DNA from 3 places in the Bradyrhizobium sp. HKCCYLS3070 genome. Region 2 is predicted to be linked to each of the others. Evidence: riboswitches for the same ligand, from Rfam matches in the RefSeq annotation. Region 2 holds a riboswitch; each other region holds the start of a gene.
The links. A riboswitch is a leader RNA that binds a small molecule or an ion and turns the genes downstream of it on or off. The one in region 2 is predicted to bind S-adenosylmethionine.
Positions count from the first base shown of each region.

Region 1 (6,513 bases), on a different contig from region 2:
CGCGAAGCAAAATCGGGACGCGTCTATGACTGCGCGAAGCGCTCGGTCGCCGGCTTCCCGTTCCGGCTCGAGGTTCGCTGCACGGATCCGAGCGTGGCCCTGTTCTCGCAGGCCGCGGGCACGCCTTTGATGAATGCCAGGCTCGACGAGATCCTCGTCGTCGCCCAGGTGTGGGACCCGAAGCGGCTCATCGCGGAGTTCAAGGGACCCGCTATGATCGCCGACGGTCGCGGACCCGCCTCGTTCTCCGTGAACTGGCGCGTCGGTGAGGCCAGCGTCCGCGGTCTGCCGGGGTTGCCGCAGCGCGCCGACCTCGTGTTCGAACAACCGACCATCGACCGCATCGAGGGCGGGACAGCCGTGCCCGCCGCGCGCGCCGATCACGTCGAGTTGCACGGCCGCTTCGCCGACGGCACGCCGTCCGACCATCCGGTGCTGGAGACTGCGCTGCAGATCGAAAGCGGCAGCATCCAAGGCAGCCATCCTCTGCTTGCCGAACCGTTCAATACCGACATCCAGGCCCGCGTCACGGGTCTCAAGGACTTCCGGCCCAAACCCTGGCCGGAGCGGTTTCGCGAGATCCAGGCGGCGGGCGGTCATGTCGAGATCGTCCAGTCGCGCATCCAGCAGGGCGAGCTGCTGGCCGTTGCGTCGGGCACGCTCAGCCTGACCGCCAATGGCGGCATTGATGGCGAAGTGCAAATGACGGTGGCCGGGATCGAAAAGGTCATTCCGGCGCTCGGTCTCGACAAGATGCTCGAAAACGGCGTGCCGCAGGGGACGCTCGATCGCGTAGCGCCGGGTGTGAAGTCGCAGGACGTCAACAACCTGCTCGGTGCGCTCGACCGCGCCATTCCCGGCCTCGGCAAGGTCGTCAAGCAGAACGCCAATGTCGGCGTCGCGCTCGGTATCAATGCGCTCGGCAAGGAGGCCACCCTCGAAGGGCGCAAGGCGCGGACCTTCCCGTTGCGCTTCTCCGATGGCGTCGTCGTGCTCGGTCCGTTCAAGGTCGCCCGCGTCCCGCCGCTGTTCTGACCTCAGCTCTTCTTCAACTGCGGCAGCGGCCGGCCGAAGTCCGGCGCCGCCGAATCCTGGCCGATATCGACGATGCCGCGGCGGATCGCACGGGTGCGGGTGAAGTGATCGAACAGCGCATCGCCGTCGCCGCGGCGGATCGCCCGCGTCAGCTTGGAGAGGTCCTCGGTGAAGGTGCCGAGCATGTCGAGCACCGCATCCTTGTTGCTCAGGAAGATGTCGCGCCACATCGTCGGGTCGGAGGCGGCGATGCGGGTGAAATCGCGAAAGCCGCCGGCCGAGAACTTGATCACCTCGGACTCCGTGACCTGCGCCAGCTCGTCGGCGGTGCCGACGATGGTGTAGGCGATCAGATGCGGCAGATGGCTGGTGATCGCGAGCACGCGGTCGTGGTGATCCGGCGTCATGATCTCGACCTTGGCGCCGAGCGCCGCCCAGAACGCGCGGAGACGATCGATCGCGTCGGCATCCACACCGTCGGGTGGCGTCAGGATGCACCAGCGGTTGATGAACAGCTCGGCGAAACCAGAATCCGGTCCCGAATTCTCGGTGCCGGCGACCGGATGCGCCGGCACGAAATGAACATGCGCTGGCAGATGCGGCGCCATGTCGCGAACGATGGCGCCCTTCACGGAGCCGACGTCGGAGACGATGGCTCCGGGCTTCAGGTGCGGCGCGATCTCGGCCGCGACCGGACCGCACGCGCCGACGGGAATGCAGAGGATGACGAGGTCGGCATCCTTGACCGCCTCCGCATTACTCGCCACGACGCGGTCGACGAGGCCGAGTTCGGCGACGCGCGCGCGCGTCTTTTCCGAGCGCGCGGTGGTGACGATCTCGCCGGCCACGCCCTGCAGCCGCGCCGCCCGCGCGATCGAGCCGCCGATCAGGCCGAAGCCGATCAGCGCGATGCGTTCGAACCGCCCCGCGACGCTCATTTCGCCCTCATGAATTCGCTGAGAGCCTCCACGAACAGACGATTGGCTTCCTCGGTGCCGATCGTCATGCGCAGCGCGTTCGGCAGCTTGTAGTTGGCGAGCGCGCGCAGCACGAGGCCGCGCCGGGTCAGGAATGCGTCGGCCTCGACCGCGGTCTTGCCCTTGTCGGTCGGGAAGTGGATCAGGATGAAATTGGTGACGCTCGGCGTCACCTTCAGCCCGAGCTTGCCGATCTCCTCGGTCAGCCAGTTGCGCCACGTTTCCGTGTGCGTCTTCGACATCTGCTGATGCGCGGTGTCCTCGATCGCGGCGACCGCGGCGAGCATCGCCGGCGAGGAGACGTTGAACGGCCCACGGATTCGGTTGATCGCATCGACGATGTGCGCCGGGCCGAACATCCAGCCGACACGGAGCGCCGCGAGGCCGTGGATCTTGGAAAAGGTATGAGTGACGACCGTGTTCTCGGTCGTCGCCACCAGCTCGAGCCCGAACTCGTAGTCATTGCGCGAAACGTAGTCGGCATAGGCGGCGTCGAGCACCAGCAGGACATGCGACGGCAGGCCGGCACGCAGCCGCTTGACCTCGTCGAACGGGATGTAGGTGCCGGTCGGGTTGTTCGGGTTGGCGAGCCAGACCAGCTTGGTGCGCGGCGTCACCGCGGCAAGGATGGCGTCGACATCGGTGCGATACTCCGTCTCCGCGGCAACCACGTTCCTGGCGCCGCAGGCCATGGTCGCGATCGGATAGACCAGGAAGCCGTGCGCGGTGGAGATCGCCTCGTCGCCTTGGCCGAGAAAGGTGTGTGCCAGCAGATTGAGGATCTCGTCGGAGCCGGCGCCGCAGACGATGCGGTCGGGATCGAGGCCGTAGGTGCGGCCGATCGCCTCGCGCAGCACCCGGGAAGTCCCTTCCGGATAATCTTCCAGATGCGTGGCCGCGCTCTTGAACGCCTCGATCGCCCTCGGCGAGGGACCAAACGGGGTCTCATTAGCCGACAGCTTGAAAACCTTGCGGCCAGGCTCCGGCTTGGGACTCTTGCCCGGCGTGTAGGGCGCGATGTCGAGGATGCCGGGGTTCGGCACGGGGCGGTTCATCATCAACTCCGGAAAATCATCACTGGCGCGAGGCGTCTCAGCTCGGAACCGTATAGCGTTTCGCATGGCCGCCGACGAGGGCCGTCGAGCGGACCGAGGCGCCCGCCGCGATCAGGGCAGCCTTGATCTTGTCGAGGTTCGACGGCGCCTCGATCGACACCAGCAGCGCGGCGCCGTCGAAGGCGGTATCGGGCACTGCGACCACGTCGGCCAGCGGCGACAGCGCGCGCGACACCTGCGCATTCCAGCCGGAGACGCGGATGCTCCAGGTCTCGACCTCCAGCACGAGCGCGTCGTCGGCGACCCGCGACACCGCGAACACCGGCAGCGCCGCCGGATGGTCGGCACGCTCGATGAACGGCATCCGGGCGATGATCTTCGGCGCGCCCACGGGCTCGAGCGTGATCCACCACGGCGTATGCCCCGATGTCGTCGACACCAGCGCAAGATCGCCCTTCGAGCGCGCCACGGCTTCGACGGCGGCCTGGGCGCTGAAATGGGCGACATAAGGCACCACGAAGCCGAAATGGAACCTGGCGGAATCGCGCATCGCGGATTCGCCGACCGACACGTCGGCGTGAACCGAGAACGGCGCCTGCACGTAAGTGAACGTCGAGACGATCACGCGCCAGATGCCCTCGACGGTGTCGAGCGGCAGGATGCCGCGATGGCGCTGCACCAGGCGCCGCATCATGTCGGCCTCTCGCGCCGGCCGGAATGCCGAGCCGACCTCCTGGGTCTTCTTGACCTTGATCAGCCGGTCGATGATGTCGGCCCTGTTCATCAGGAGCTGATGGACCTGCTCGTCGATCGCGTCGATCTCCTTGCGCAAATCGGCAAGCGAAGGCGGGGCAGGCGGTGGGTTGGACATGGGCTGGTCACTCTTCGCAGGCCACCGGTTAACGTGCGGCCGACTGGAACGGATGTCGTTCTCTCCGATGCGGGAGACGCGCGCAACAGCAAGTTTACCTTGTGCCGCCTAGGCTTGGCTGGTTTGCAGCCGTGGGGCGCCCGATCGGCGGTCAACCCCAGCTTGCCTTGACGCGGAGCGCCCGCGGGACTAGTTTCTGCCTGTTCCGTGGTCATTTGAGCCGGCCGGCTTGCAGCCACGTTAAAAAACTCGCTAAACAGGCCGGGGACGTTATCGATCCCGGCCGAACCCCAGTTCAGGCCGGGTTTTTCATGGCCTGATATGTCACGTGGTTCGGGAGCCCTTGCCGGATGGCCGGGGTGAGAGACATGACAGGCCTGACGCCGAAACCCACCTCCGCGCTGCGCACGATTGCGCCCGAAGAGCGCTCGCACGAGGTCGATCATCCGAGCTCGCTGGTCGCGCAGTTCGGCGCTGACAAGCCGCTCAGGCTCGATTGCGGCGTCGACCTGTCGCCGTTCCAGATCGCCTACCAGACCTATGGCGAACTCAACGCCGACAGGTCCAACGCGGTCCTGGTCTGCCACGCCCTGACCGGCGACCAGCACGTCGCCAACCGCCATCCCGTCACCGGCAAGCCCGGCTGGTGGGAGACGCTGGTCGGCCCTGGCCGCCCGCTCGACCCGAGCCGTTATTTCATCATCTGCTCGAACGTGATCGGCGGCTGCATGGGCTCGACCGGCCCGGCCTCGCTGAATCCCGCCACCGGCAAGGTGTGGGGGCTCGATTTCCCGATCATCACCATCCCCGACATGGTGCGCGCGCAGGCGATGCTGATCGATCATCTCGGCATCGACACGTTGTTCGCCGTGGTTGGCGGCTCGATGGGCGGCATGCAGGCGCTGCAATGGACAGTGGCCTATCCCACCCGCGTGTTCGCCAATCTCGCGATCGCCTGCGCCACCCGGCACTCGGCGCAGAACATCGCCTTCCACGAGCTCGGCCGCCAGGCCGTGATGGCCGATCCCGACTGGGACCACGGCCGCTACGGCGACAAGGGCACTCATCCGCATCGCGGCCTCGCGGTGGCACGGATGGCCGCGCATATCACTTATCTGTCGGATGCCGCCCTGCATCGCAAGTTCGGCCGCCGCATGCAGGACCGCGAACTGCCGACGTTCTCGTTCGACGCCGATTTCCAGGTCGAGAGCTATCTGCGCTATCAGGGCTCGTCCTTCGTCGAGCGCTTCGACGCCAACTCCTATCTCTATCTGACGCGGGCGATGGACTATTTCGACATCGCCGTCGATCATGACGGCGTGCTGGCGGCGGCGTTCCGCGGCATCAAGACCCGCTTCTGCGTGGTGTCCTTCACCAGCGACTGGCTGTTTCCGACCGCGGAATCGCGGGCGCTGGTGCATGCGCTCAATGCCTCCAGCGCGCGGGTGTCGTTCGCGGAGATCGAGACCGACAAGGGGCACGACGCGTTCCTGCTCGACGTCCCCGAGTTCTTCGAGATCGCCAGCGCCTTTCTCGATTCCGCCGGCAAGGCGCGCGGCCTCAACGCCGCGAACGGAGGCTGAGCCATGAGCATGCAGGGCGTGTTGCCGCTGAACGGCTTTTCCGGCGGCGAGGTGCTGGCCTATCGGCCGGATCATCTGCTGGTCGCCGGCATGGTCGAGCGCGACTCCAAGGTGCTCGACATCGGCTGCGGCGACGGCGATCTCTTGCAGCTGCTGGAGAGCCGCGGCATCGACGGCCGCGGCATCGAGCTGTCGCGCGAGGGCGTCAATCATTGCGTCGCCAAGGGGCTCGCGGTGGTGCAGGGCGACGCCGACACCGATCTCGTCGACTATCCCGACGATGCGTTCGACTATGTGATCCTGTCGCAGACCTTGCAGGCGACGCGGCAGCCCAAGGTCGTGCTGGAGAATCTGCTGCGCATCGGCCGTCGCGCCATCGTCACCTTTCCGAATTTCGGCTTCTGGCGGCTGCGCCTGCAACTGCTCGTCGGCGGCCACATGCCGCGAACCGACAATCTGCCCTTCACCTGGTACGACACGCCGAACATCCATTTCTGCACCATCAAGGACTTCGTGCAGCTCTGCGATGAGATCGGCGTCAAGATGGAGCGCGCCGTCGCGCTTGATAGTTACGGCCGTCCCTTGCGCGTCGCGATGCCCTGGTGGTTCTGGAACATGTTCGGCGAGCAGGGCGTGTTCCTGCTGAGCAGGGCGGAGAAGGGGCGGTAGAGCGCGCTCGCTGCTGCAGCGGGGCGCGGTCTAAGTTGATGGCTCGCTCTCTCCACGTCATGGCCGGGACAAGCCCGGCCATGACGAGCTTGGGGTTGGCGGTTTTTACTTTTCAAAGAGCCGAGAGCGGTTGATACAAAGTGCTGCGTTCCCGCGGTGCGTCTACACCCGAGCTTTGCATTAGTCCTGCCTCCGATAACGAAGAGGCGCAGGGAAGGCCGGATGCTGGCCGCACCCATGGCCCGCCTGCGGAAAAAATGCAGGCGGCAGGAACCACAGGTACGAGCCGGAACACCGGCGGATTCAATTGGTCGTCGCAACAC
Region 1 covers NZ_JBNPTI010000024.1:47-6,559, reverse strand. The annotation lists gene ACQR03_RS32935 (DUF2125 domain-containing protein) at 1-1,035, shown strand, start outside; gene ACQR03_RS32930 (prephenate/arogenate dehydrogenase family protein) at 1,038-1,973, opposite strand; gene hisC (histidinol-phosphate transaminase) at 1,970-3,067, opposite strand; gene ACQR03_RS32920 (chorismate mutase) at 3,105-3,938, opposite strand; SAM riboswitch at 4,136-4,215, shown strand; gene metX (homoserine O-acetyltransferase MetX) at 4,307-5,521, shown strand; gene metW (methionine biosynthesis protein MetW) at 5,525-6,190, shown strand.
Region 1: linked by a shared signal. The riboswitch ahead of metX (homoserine O-acetyltransferase MetX) and the one ahead of ACQR03_RS22035 (O-succinylhomoserine sulfhydrylase) in region 2 are both predicted to bind S-adenosylmethionine.

Region 2 (6,513 bases):
CCTGTTTCGCGGGCTGGCGCTCTGGCTGATCTTCATCGACCACCTGCCGCCGAACCTGCTGACCTGGTTCACGATCCGCAACTACGGCTTCTCCGACGCCACCGAGATCTTCATCTTCATCTCCGGCTACACGGCGGCATTCGTCTATGGCCGGGCGATGCAGGATGCCGGCTTCATCGTCGCCACCGCGCGCATCCTGCGCCGCGTCTGGCAGATCTACGTCGCCCACGTCTTCCTGTTCACGATCTTCCTTGCCGAGATCTCCTACGTCGCGACCAGCTTCGAGAACCCGCTCTACACCGAAGAGATGGGGATCATGGATTTTCTCAAGCAGCCGGACGTGACGATCGTGCAGGCGCTGATCCTGCGCTTCCGCCCCGTCAACATGGACGTGCTGCCGCTCTACATCGTGCTGATGCTGTTCCTGCCGCTGATCCTGTGGCTGATGCGCTGGCGTCCTGACGTCACGCTCGGGCTCTCGGTCGTTCTCTACGCACTTACCTGGGAGCTCGATCTCTATCTGACGGCCTATCCGAACGGCTTCTGGGCGTTCAACCCGTTCGCCTGGCAGCTCCTGTTCGTGTTCGGGGCCTGGTGCGCGCTCGGGGGCGCCCAGCGCATGTCGCGCATCATCAACTCACCGATCACGCTCGGGCTCTGCGTCGCCTATCTGGTCGCGGCCTTCTGCGTGACCCTGACCTGGTACATTCCGCAGCTCGGCCATCTGATGCCGCGCCGAATCGAGCAGTGGATGTATCCGATCGACAAGACCGACCTTGACGTGTTGCGTTTCGCGCATTTTCTCGCACTCGCAGCACTCACCGTGCACTATTTGCGCAAGGATTGGCCGCTCTTGAAGTCGCCGTGGCTGCGTCCGCTGATTGTTTGTGGGCAACACTCGCTCGAGATCTTCTGTCTTGGCGTGTTTCTGGCGTTTGCGGGCCACTTCGTCCTTGCCGAAGTGTCCGGCGGCGCCATGATGCACGCGGTGATCAGCCTTTGCGGCATCCTCATCATGTGGGGGGTGGCGTCGTTGATTTCGTGGTACAAGCGTGAGGCCGATAAGGGGGCCGCGCGAAAAGGTGCGCGCAGCAACGCCGATCTGGCGGGAGGGGGCTGATGAAGTCCGTCTCGTGGTTAAGGTTGGGTATCGCAGCGCTGGCTGTTTCGCTGGCGGCCTCTGCGCGCGCGGAAGACGCGCCGCAGAACTGCGAGGTGCCGGCCTACCTGCTGACAACCGAGAGCCCGCTCCCGAAGGTTGCAGACGCCGTCAAGAATGGCCGCACGCTGGATATTCTCGTCGTCGGAAGCCGCTCATCCTCCATTGTCAGCACCTCCGACGCAAATGCCTACCCCGCCCGTCTGCAGGCGGCGCTGAAGGACAAGCTGCCGGCCGTCACCGTCAATCTCAGCGTCGAGCTGCAGCCCAAGAAGACGGCCGAGGAGGTCGCGGGCAATCTCGTTAAACTGGTGGAAGGAAAACGGCCTAATTTGGTCATCTGGCAGACCGGCACGGTCGACGCCATGCGGTCGATCGATCCTGATGAGTTCCGGCAGGCGGTCGACGACGGTGTGGCGACGCTGCAGAAGGCGGGAGCTGACGTCGTCTTGATGAACCTGCAATACAGTCCGCGGACGGAAACATTGATCTCCGTGCCGCCCTATGTCGACAACATGCGTGTGGTGGCGCAGCAGCGCGACATCCCGCTGTTCGATCGGTTTGCCATCATGCGGCAGTGGAACGAGCAGGGCGATTTCGACCTGTTCAATCCGACGCACGGGGTCGAGCTGGCCAGGCAGGTTCATGACTGCATCGGCCGGGCGCTGTCGAAGTTCATCATCGACGCGGCGCATATCGGGCCGGCGCAGCAGAACTAGGATTATGTCGTTCATGACGTCGAATGAGTGTCACCGCGTATCCGGGACATGGGAGAAGCTTTCGGCCGTTGCGGTCATTGCCATCGCCCTCGCGCTGAGCCCGCAGAAGGTACGGGCGCAGAGCGCAGCGCCGGCTGCACCCGCCGCGCTTTCCGATGTGAAGAGCTCCGGTCCGAAGCCTCCGTTGATCAGCGAGCTGCGACCGAGCATCGGTCACATCACATTGGCGCAGGCGAACGATCAGATGCGCGGGCCGATCGCCGCGGTGCGCCCGGCGGCCACGACCTCGCCGCCCGCGGCGACGACCGCGCCGGCCATGACCGATGCACAGCCGCCGGCTGCAGCCGGGCAGGCCGTCGCGGCCACGCCGCCGCAATCGCGCAGCATCACCGAGCGGGCGATCGACAAGGTCAAGCAGGTCGCCAAATCGGCCACCGACATCTTCAACCGCGTGCCGTGCCTGCCGCCGAAGGGTGTCGCCAAGAAGAACTTCATTTCGCTGCCGCACGTCGCCAACAAGCTCGCCTCCGGCCTGCCGGTCGTGATCGTCGCCTTCGGCTCATCGTCGACGCAGGGCTTTGGCGCGAGCGCGCCGGACTACACCTATCCGAATCGGCTCGCCGCGCAGTTGCGCCGGCAATATCCCATGGTCGACATCAGCGTCATCAATGCCGGCGTCGGCGGCGAGGATGCGCCGGAGATGATGAAGCGACTGGAGACGTCGGTGATCGACCGGCGTCCGGATCTCGTGATCTGGCAGGTCGGCACCAATGCCGTGCTGCGCGATCTCGATCCGGCCGAGACCGCCAGGCTGGTCGAGGATGGCGTCGCCAAGATCCAGGCGGCAGCCTCCGATGTCGTGCTGGTCGACCTGCAATATTCGCCGCGCGTCAACGAGCGCTCGGAGAACGCCAGCCGCATGAACAAGCTGCTCGGGCGTATTGCCGAGCTGCATCACGCCGGCATCTTCCCGCGCTTCGAGGTGATGCGCGACTGGCACGAGCGCCAGGCGATCCCGATCAACGAGTTCGTGATCTCGGACGGCCTGCACATGAGCGATTGGGGCTATGCCTGCTTCGCCCAGTTGCTCGGCGACGACATCATCCGCTCGGTCGGCCAGGTCAAGCTCGGCATCAACGCACCGGCCGAGGTGCCGACCTATCGGCCGATGTGATCAGAAGCGAGTAGGGAATGGCGAGTAGCGAATAGGGAAGAGATCCACTACTCGCTACTCCCTATTCGCCATTCGCTACGCCGCCCGCAGGGCGGCGTCCAGATCCTCGATCAGATCGTCGGCATGCTCGAGTCCGGCGGAGAAGCGGATGAAGCCCTCGCTGATGCCGAGCTCGGCGCGCGCCTCCGGCGTCAGCCGCTGATGCGTCGTCGTCGCCGGGTGCGTGACCAGCGTCTTGGCGTCGCCGAGATTGTTGGAGATGCGCGCGAGCTTCAGGCCGTTGAGCGTACGGAACGCAGCCGCCTTGCCGCCCTTGACCTCGAAGCCGACCAAGGTCGAGCCGGCGCGCATCTGCTTGCGCACGGTCGCCGCCTGCGGGTGGTCCGCGCGGCCCGGATAGATCAGCCGCGAGATCTTCGGATGCGCGGCGAGGAAGTCAGCCACTTTCGCCGCCGTCTCGGTCTGCGCGCGCACGCGCACCGCCAGGGTCTCCAGACCCTTGAGCAGAACCCAGGCGTTGAACGGCGAGATCGACGGGCCGGTCTGGCGCATGAAATTGTGGATGTGCTCGGCGATGAACGCCTCCGACGACAGGATCACACCGCCGAGGCAGCGGCCTTGGCCGTCGATGTGCTTGGTCGCGGAATACACCACGACGTCAGCGCCGAGCGCGAGCGGGCTCTGCCAGATCGGGGTGGCGAACACGTTGTCGACGATCAGCCGCGCGCCATGGGCGTGCGCGATCTCGGCGATGGCGGGGATGTCCATCACGTCGAGCGTCGGATTGGTCGGGCTCTCCAGGAAGAACGATTTGGTGTTGGGTCTGACCGCCTTCTGCCACTGGGCGAGGTCGAGCCCATCGACCAGGGTCGACTCGATGCCGTAGCGCGGCAAGAGATCCTCGACCACGTAGCGGCACGAGCCGAACAGCGCCTTGGCCGCGACGACGTGGTCGCCGGCACGGAGGGGAGCCAGGATTGCCGTGGTGACCGCGGCCATTCCGGTTGCGGCCGAGCGGCAGGCCTCGGCGCCCTCGAGCTCGATCATGCGGCGCTCGAACATCGCCGTGGTGGGATTGGAGAAGCGCGAATAGATGAAGCCGGGATCCTCGCCCTTGAAGCGCGCCTCGCATTCCTCGGCGGTGGCGTAGACGAACCCTTGGGTGAGATAGAGCGCCTCGGCGGTCTCGCCGAATTCGGAGCGCAAGGTGCCGGAATGCACCAGCCTCGTTTCGGGACGATAGTGGGCGAACGACGCCGGCGCCTTCGCGGGGGACTTCGACATGTGACCTCCATCGTGGCCACCGCCTTGAGCGATGGGCACAAAAAAACCGGCCTGGGACAAAACCTCAAGGCCGGGATCACATTCGTCCCCGGCCTGTTTAGCGACTTATTTTACGTGGCTGCAAGCCGGCCGGCTCAAATCACCACGGGATAAGTCGTGCTCATAGTCGCAACCGGCCTTTCCGTCAAGCCAGCCATCGGATAACCGGTCAAAAGACCCTATATTGGCTCCATAAGCCGCCGTTCCGGCGCCTGCAAAGGATCAGGTCTTGCCGTTTTCGCTCAGCCCCGACGCCCACGGCATCCTCCCCGATCGCATGATCGTGGCGATGACGGAGGCTGGCCTGATCATCCCCGAATATGATTTCGTCGAGAGCCAGATCCAGCCGGCGAGCCTCGATCTGCGGCTCGGCGACGTCGCCTATCGCGTGCGTGCGAGCTTCCTGCCCGGGCCGGGCGCGACGGTCGCCGAGCGCATCGACGAGCTCAAGCTGCACGAATTCGCACTTGCCGACGGCGCGGTGCTGGAGACCAACTGCGTCTACATCGTGCCGCTGTTGGAGAGCCTGGCGCTGCCCAAGGACATCGTCGCGGCCGCCAATCCGAAAAGCTCGACCGGGCGGCTCGACGTGTTCACCCGCGTGATCGCCGACGGCACGCGACGCTTCGACATGATCGGCGCGGGCTATCACGGCCCGCTCTATGCCGAGATCAGCCCGAAGACGTTCCCGGTCCTGCTGCGCGAGGGCTCGCGCCTGTCCCAGGTTCGCTTCCGCTATCGCGACGCGGTCCTGTCGGAGGACGAACTGATCGCGCTGCACCAGGCCGAGCGACTGGTGGATCGCGACGATGCCGATCTCACCGGCGGCGTCGCGCTTTCCGTCGACCTGTCCGGCAGCAATGCGAACGGATATGTGGGCTATCGCGCCAAGCGCCACACCGGCGTCGTCGACGTCGACCGCCGCGCCGGCTATCCGGTCGAGGAGTTCTGGGAGCCGATCAAGGCACGTACCGACGGCAGCCTCATTCTCGATCCCGGCGAGTTCTACATCCTGGCCTCCAAGGAGGCCGTGCAGGTGCCGCCGGACTACGCCGCGGAGATGGTGCCGTTCGATCCGCTGGTCGGCGAATTCCGCGTCCACTATGCCGGCTTCTTCGATCCCGGCTTCGGCTATGCCGGCGCCGGCGGGCAGGGCTCGCGCGCGGTGCTCGAGGTGCGCTCGCGCGAGGTGCCGTTCATCCTCGAGCACGGCCAGATCGTCGGCCGTCTCGTCTACGAGAAGATGCTGGCGCGGCCGAATGCGATGTATGGCAGCCGCATCGGCTCCAACTACCAGGCCCAGGGCCTGAAGCTCTCCAAGCATTTCCGTCTCTGAGCGCGGCTGCGTCTGCCGCGCACCCCCAATGCGCCTGCCGCACAGGGCGCGCGCCAGCGCCGTGCTAGGAAAGCGAGAGCAATCGAACGATAACACGGCCGCGGCCTGCGCGGCCGAGCGGGGAGCTGAGATGTCCGAGATCGGCCTGGCCGACAATCCGGTCGGCGAGGGGCGTGCGTTGCCGCCCCCCGAGAAGCCGGTCCGGAATAAGCTCGTCGACGGACCCATCCTGCGCACCCTGCTGTCGCTGGCCTGGCCCAACATCATCGCGAACACGGCCGGCACCTGCGTCGTCATCGCCGAGACCTCCTATATCGGCCGGCTCGGTATCGAGGCGCTGGCGGCGATGGCGCTGGTGTTTCCGCTGGTGATCCTGACCATGACGATGTCCGGCGGCGCGATGGGCGGCGGCGTGGCCTCGGCGATCGCGCGCGCGCTCGGCGCCGGCGACGCCGAGCGGGCCTCGACGCTCGCCACGCACGCGCTGCTGATCGCGCTATTGTTCGGCGCGACCTTCATGATCGGCATGCTGGCGTTCGGCCCTGCCTTGCTGGAGGTGCTCGGCGGCCGCGGCGCGGTGCTGAGCCATGCCACGGCCTATCTGCAGATCTTCTTCGGCGGCGCGATCCTGCCCTGGCTGATGAACTCGATGGCCGGCATCCTGCGCGGCACCGGCAACATGAAGCTGCCGTCGTTCATGATCCTCAGTTCGGCGCTGCTGCAGATCGTGTTGGGCGGCACGCTCAGCCTGGTCCTCGGGCTCGGCATGCGCGGCGTCGCCGCCGGCGCGCTGCTGGCGTTC
Region 2 covers NZ_JBNPTI010000007.1:142,311-148,823, forward strand. The annotation lists gene ACQR03_RS22020 (OpgC domain-containing protein) at 1-1,120, shown strand, start outside; gene ACQR03_RS22025 (SGNH/GDSL hydrolase family protein) at 1,120-1,878, shown strand; gene ACQR03_RS22030 (GDSL-type esterase/lipase family protein) at 1,892-3,052, shown strand; gene ACQR03_RS22035 (O-succinylhomoserine sulfhydrylase) at 3,128-4,336, opposite strand; SAM riboswitch at 4,413-4,492, opposite strand; gene ACQR03_RS22040 (2'-deoxycytidine 5'-triphosphate deaminase) at 4,605-5,711, shown strand; gene ACQR03_RS22045 (MATE family efflux transporter) at 5,842-6,513, shown strand, end outside.

Region 3 (6,513 bases), on a different contig from region 2:
AACGCTGGCGGTCCTGCGCAAGAACTATGTCGTGCTGTGGTCGCCCTCCGGGCGACGCGGCAGCGAGCCCAAGCAGAAGGCCGGCGGCAAGATCGGAGATATCGCCCATCTGGCAGGTCACAAGGTCGGCATCATCGGGAGGACCGGAGCAAACGTCGCTGTGCTCCAGACCATTCTGGAGGGGTCCGGCGTGCAACCCGATAAGGTTGCCACGGCTCAATTCGGGACAGACGAGATCGAGAAGCTTGCGCAAGACCCCACCCTCGATGCGTATCTCGCCGTCGGTCCGCTCGACAGCAAGATCACGGTGGACGCCATCACCGCGACCTCCCGAGTACGCGGAGCTCCGACGTTTCTACCGATCGAAGCATCGGAGGCCATTGCCCTGAAGCATCCGCGCTACGAGGCCGAGGAAATTCCAGCCAGCGTCTTCAACGCGAAACCGGCCTGGCCGGAGGACAAGGTCGACACGATCAGCGTCAATCACCTGATCCTGGCCAAGAAGGAGCTTTCCGAAGCCAAGGCGGCGGCCTTCTACCGGCAGCTTTTCGCGGTCCGCGACACGATCACGCAAGGCCTCGCCGGCGCTTCGCACATCACGAAGCCCGATACCGAGAAGGAGACCGAGCCTTCCGTACATCGAGGCGCCGCGGCGGTGATCAACGGCACGGAGCGAACCTTTCTGGACAAGTACAGCGACTATTTCTGGTTCGCCTTGCTCGTACTTTCCGGCATCGGTTCGGCCGCCGAATGGCTGCGCCGCTATCTGAACCGGGATGAACTGGAGGACGACACCAGCGGCCGCAACCGCATTCTTGCGGTGGTTTCGGAGGTGCGCAATGCCGGCTCAGAACACGATCTGCTGACCTGGCAACGGGAGGTCGACGGGATCATCGTCGAGACACTCAAGGGCTATGACGATGGAGCCATCGAACCAGAGGACTTGGCGGCATTCGGCTTGGTCCTCGAACTCTTCAACCATGCCGTCGCCGAAAGGCGAGCGACGCTGCCGAGCGGCGCCCCCGATCAATCATGGACGCCAAGTCCAACCCTCGCCTCTCGGCGATAGGCTCGGCTCATGAGGAGGAGATTTCGTGCGTCGACACCAGTTCGAACGCACCTTGCCACCGGACTTTTTCGATGTTCTGGACGGAGGGCGCCGCGTGGCGAGCGCGTCGCAGCATCCGCAAACAGCCATCGGGCGCGACGGATCGACGGCAGTGCGATGCCGCCGCGCCGTTCAGTCGATGATGCCCGGCCCTTCGGTCATTGCGCGCGCAACGCCCTCCTTCATCTGCCTCACCACATCCGGCGCGTGCCCCTGCCAATGAACGACCTCGGCAATGACGCGCAGCGGCGCGCGGGATCGATGAGACCGCGTCGGATTTCCCGGGAACTTCTTGTCCGTCAGGTTCGGGTCGTCAACGAACGGACCTGTGGGCTCGACGACGTAGATCCGTCCCCGTCCGTCACCGGCAGCCAACTCGGCGCCCCAGATCGCCGCATCCAGCGTCGCCGTGAAGTAGACCCAGGACATCGGCTCCGCCTCGGTGAAGTTGGACGGATACCCGACAGCAATCAGGTCGCCCGGCCGCAGATCGGCGCGCGTGCCGTGGAAGAAGGATTGCGCAAACACGGTCGCAACAGATGACATCGGTGACCTCGGATGGGTTTCCAGCACTCGTCATCTGCCGCGGAGCGACGGTCGAATGCAAATGATCGTTTCGTCTGTTGAAGACATTGTCGGCGACCTACTCGCCTCTCTCGTTCCGCAACCTAGCTGGTCCACCAGCGCCGCGTGGCCTGGCACATTTCCAGCGCCCGCTGGTAGCCGGCGCGGACTCGCAGCCGGGTCATGTATGCTTGCTCCGCATCACCGAACACCACACCGACGTTCTTCCGCGCCATCTCGAGCGCGTAGCCCACCGAAATGTCCGCCGCGGTGAACGCATCGCCGGCCATGTAGGGCCCGCGCTCCAGCCGTCGCGTCACCAGGCTCAATCGGGTCGTGAACACGTCCATCGCCTGCCGCGCGCTCCAGTTGTTGCGCTCGCTTTCAGGCGCAAGGTGCCGGGCTCCCGAAACGAAATAAAGCGAGGCTGCGAGGCCCGCCTCACCGAGGTGGAGAAACTGCTGATAGGCAGGAAAAGCAACATCATGTGCCGCGGGCGCCAGCGCTGTCGGCCCATAGCGTCCCAAGATGTACTCCATGATCGCAACGGACTCGACCATCGTGACGTCGCCATCGCGGATCGCCGGAATGAATCCGGCGGGATTGATCGTCAGGAACTCGGCGTCGTTCTCGACCCCGGCCAGGAGATCCACGTCCCGAAGCCGGTACGGCAGCCCCATCTCTTCGAGCAACCAGACGACACGGAAGCCTCTGCCCTCTCCGTACACAGTGATCATCGCTCGCAATGCCCTCGGTTGTCCGTTCCGAGGACGATTCTCCGTTGGCCAGGCCGACAAGCAACCGGAGATTTTTTTCCGCGGCTCCTCGGGCGCCGGCCTAGCGCAGCACATGGTGGTCAAAATCGAAGATGAAAAGACGCATTAAAGATGTCGGCTGTTCGTCCCGAACCGTCCAAACAGATGAAAGCTCGGCTCGCTTTCAGGTCTCGACCGGAGGCAGGCGACCAAGGTCCTCAATGGTTGCATTTGACCCGTACCGGAACTTACGCCTAGGTGCGCGGCGACACGAGCCAGTCACGCCAAAACTGCTCTTGTGCGGCAACTGAAGCAGGTACTACATCGGGACCTTCGGAAAATATATCGACGAGGTCTTCCCTTCGCGCGTGCCGCCCCATCGTCATCTTGTAGGCCTTGAGGCCCTGCCCCATATCCCTCGCCATTCCTGAAGGATATACGTTCAGGCTTGCTCCGTAGCAAAGTGGGATGAGACCATCTTGAGCTAATAGATTGCGAACATCGCAGAGAGCTTGGAAGAAGTCGGTTGCAGTGCTTTCAATGGTCTTATCTCGATATTCGCACCGAAGGCGACAATGCGCGCGCGCATGATCGCTTTCGTCAAACAGCATGAACATGGCCGTCTCGCCCTTGGTGCCGCCGAACAAGAGTATTCTGTTCCGTTCTTCCAAACCACACCCCCATTTCCGCAGGCACCGCTTCGAAAACTTCAATCAGCATACCAAGCCAGCGCAGCAATGTCGCCTGTTGTGAAGGGTTTCGGATGCCGGCCGCATAATTGGCGGCGCGGCATATTCGGGCGGCCGGCGTCCGAAAGCCTCCAAGGGAGGAAACCGCGCATGTTGAGCGGGCTGGCGCGGCAAGCGCTATGGGAATTTGAGCAATCTAAAAGCAGACTTGATCATCTATTCCTTGTCGGCACATCGCCCTCGACGATCATTTCGTCAGCCATCTCTCGAAGTACAAATTGATCGGGTTGGAAACGTAAGGGCCATACGCTGGGCAAGGAACGAACCCCTTCGCCCGATAGAGCCTCTGGGCATCGGGAAGAAATTCCGTGGTTTCCAACCGCAGAACCGGCAGCTTGGCGGTCAGTGCCGCTTCCACGACGCGCGTCAAGAGCCTGCTGCCTATTCCAGTTGTCCGAACCTCGGTGACGACATACATGCGCTTCACCTCTCCGGTACCATCCGCGAACACCTGCAGCCCCGCACAGCCAACGGCTTGTCCGGCAATCCGCGCGATAAACATTTGCGTGTCGTCGTGCGCTAGCCGATCAATTGGAGAGCCGTGATTCCTTTCCACCCCGCAGACCTTGTTTAAGAAATCGTCCAGCGCGGTTACGAGGTCAATCAGGTCCTGGGACCTTGCATCGGCCGGCTCAATTTCGATTCTATCGACAGTCATTCTCGTCCCCTTCTTCGAAGAGAGGAGCGCATGACGCCGTGGTGGCTTGTCCCGTTTAGTTGCCGGACCGGCCACATCTTCTTCCGAAGGAAGAAAGCCACCTTGCTCGGGGAGCAGGTTGGCGCTGGGCGTCGGCCCAACTCTTGATGTTGGAGTTGACGATAGCGGGCACTATCGAGCTTGGCAAGCACGCCCCAGTTTGAGGAACAACGCGCGGCCGCTCCTGGCCCAACGCGGACCTTTTCAGCCGACGCTGGCGACGTACGAGACGGGCACTTCGCGCAACTGCGCCATACCGGCAATTTTTGGTTGTGAATTATCTTCGCGTGTGATGAAATTTCCCTATGAACGCTAGAAGTCCTTCGCTGGCCGGTCTGTTCGTACTGCTACTGGCTTCGGCGTCTTTCTCATATGCGCAAACAGAAAGTGTCGGCGCTCAGGCAAGCGCTCGCGAAGCGTGGAAAAAGAAGATTGTAATACTGCTAGTGAGCAAGAGAACGTTTCCGCCAGGGGCGGCCGGTCAAAGTGGCACGGCCAAGGTCAAGTTTGTCATTGATCGGCAGGGGAAACTGATTTCCAGAGAACTGGTGGAAAGCGCCGGCTCCGAACTACTCGATACGGCGGCCCTAAGTATGATTGAGCGAGCGGAACCATTTCCGGAGCCGCCCGCAGAGATGAGCGACGATAGCTTCACCTTTACGGTCCCCATCAACTTTGCCAACAGGAAGCAGTTGCCTTGGGCAGGCGGACAATGGCCTGCCGAGTGGGTCGACGAGCAGAAGAAGATTGACACAAAAATTCACGGCATCTGTCGTGGCTGCTAAGGCATGAGTGAAACTCACGCGCTACAACACTGAAGCTGCGCCATCCTGTAGCGCTCGATGCAATCCATAAGCCTCGCGTGAAGGGACCGGAGCGGCGGCATCTTCCTCGGCGGCCAACCCGGGCTGAATGGCACGTAGTAAACTCAGTTCGCGGGAACGATCGCCCGGTCCGTCAGCCAGCCAAGTCCCTCCGCGGTCGTCGTCTGCGGCTTGTACTCGCAGCCGATCCAGCCGGGATAGCCGATCGCATCGAGGTGGCGGAACAGGAAGGCGTAGTTGATCTCGCCGGTGCCGGGCTCGTGGCGGCCCGGATTGTCGGCGAGCTGGATGTGGGCGATGCGGGCGAGATGCTTCTGCATCGTGCGGGCGAGATCGCCCTCCATGATCTGCATGTGGTAGATGTCGTACTGGACGAACAGATTATCGGACTCGACCTCCGAGATCAGCTGAAGCGCTTGTGCCGTGCGGTTGAGGACAAAGCCGGGAATGTCGAGCGTGTTGATCGGCTCGATCAGCAGCTTGATCCCCTGCGCTTTCAGTGCGGTCGCGGCGAAGCGCAGGTTGCGGACCAGCACCTGGTTGAGCTCGCGCGGATCGGCATCGTCGGGCGCAATGCCGACGAGGCAGTTGAGCTGGCGGCAATCCAGCGCCTTCGCATACTCGATGGCGCGGCGAACGCCGTCGCGGAATTCATCGACACGATCCGGCAGGATCGCGATGCCGCGCTCGCCCGCGGCCCAATTGCCGGCGGGCAGATTGTGCAGCACCTGCGTCAGCCCGTGACGCGCGAGCTGCTCGCGCAGCTCGGCCTTGTCGAAATCATACGGGAACAGGTATTCGACGCCGCCGAAGCCGGCCGCCTTGGCGGCGGCGAAGCGGTCGAGGAACGGCAGCTCGTTGAACAGCATCGTGAGGTTGGCGGCAAAGCGCGGCATGTCATGGGTCCTCGACTGAGTGCGATGGCTGCGGTCAGGCCGGCTGCAAGGTGCGCGCCGGCTCGGCCGGCGTCTCGTCGACCGGCAGATCGAGCACCTCTTCGAACTCCACGACGTTGTCGATCTCGGTACCCATCGCGATGTTGGTGACGCGTTCGAGCACGAACTCGACCACGACAGGCACCTGGTATTCCGCCATCCATTCGCGCGCGGTCGCGAACGCAGCCTGCGCCTGGCGCGGGTCGGTGACGCGGATCGCCTTGCAGCCGAGGCCCTGCGCGACCGCGACGTGGTCGACGCCATAGCCGCCGACCTCCGGCGCGTTGATGTTCTCGAACGAGAGCTGCACCTGATAGTCCATCGAGAAGCCGCGTTGCGCCTGACGTATGAGGCCGAGATAGGCATTGTTCACGACGACGTGGATGTAAGGCAGGTTGAACTGCGCGCCGACCGCGAGCTCCTCGATCAGGAACTGGAAGTCGTAGTCGCCGGAGAGCGCGACGATCTCGCGCCTGGGATCGGCGGCGCGGACGCCGAGCGCGGCCGGCAGGGTCCAGCCGAGCGGCCCCGCCTGCCCCGCATTGATCCAGTGGCGCGGATGGTTGACGCTGAGGAACTGCGCGCCGCCGATCTGCGACAGGCCGATGACGCTGACATAGCAGGTGTCGCGGCCGAACGCCTTGTTCATCTCATGATAGACGCGCTGCGGCTTGATCGGCACCTGATCGAAATCGCTGCGCCGGAGCATCGTGCGCTTGCGATCCTGGCACGCCGCCGGCCACGCCTGCCGTTCGCGCAGTCTGCCCGCCTTGCGCCACTCGCGTGCGACGGTGATGAACAGCTCGAGCGCCGCCTTGGCGTCCGAAACGATGCCGAGATCGGGATTGAACACGCGGCCGATCTGGGTCGGCTCGATGTCG
Region 3 covers NZ_JBNPTI010000019.1:11,348-17,860, reverse strand. The annotation lists gene ACQR03_RS31485 (TAXI family TRAP transporter solute-binding subunit) at 1-1,069, shown strand, start outside; gene arr (NAD(+)--rifampin ADP-ribosyltransferase) at 1,241-1,654, opposite strand; gene ACQR03_RS31475 (glutathione S-transferase family protein) at 1,777-2,409, opposite strand; gene ACQR03_RS31470 (hypothetical protein) at 2,682-3,044, opposite strand; gene ACQR03_RS31465 (GNAT family N-acetyltransferase) at 3,364-3,834, opposite strand; SAM-I-IV-variant riboswitch at 3,880-3,989, opposite strand; gene ACQR03_RS31460 (energy transducer TonB family protein) at 4,179-4,658, shown strand; gene hyi (hydroxypyruvate isomerase) at 4,802-5,593, opposite strand; gene gcl (glyoxylate carboligase) at 5,628-6,513, opposite strand, start outside.
Region 3: linked by a shared signal. The riboswitch ahead of ACQR03_RS31465 (GNAT family N-acetyltransferase) and the one ahead of ACQR03_RS22035 (O-succinylhomoserine sulfhydrylase) in region 2 are both predicted to bind S-adenosylmethionine.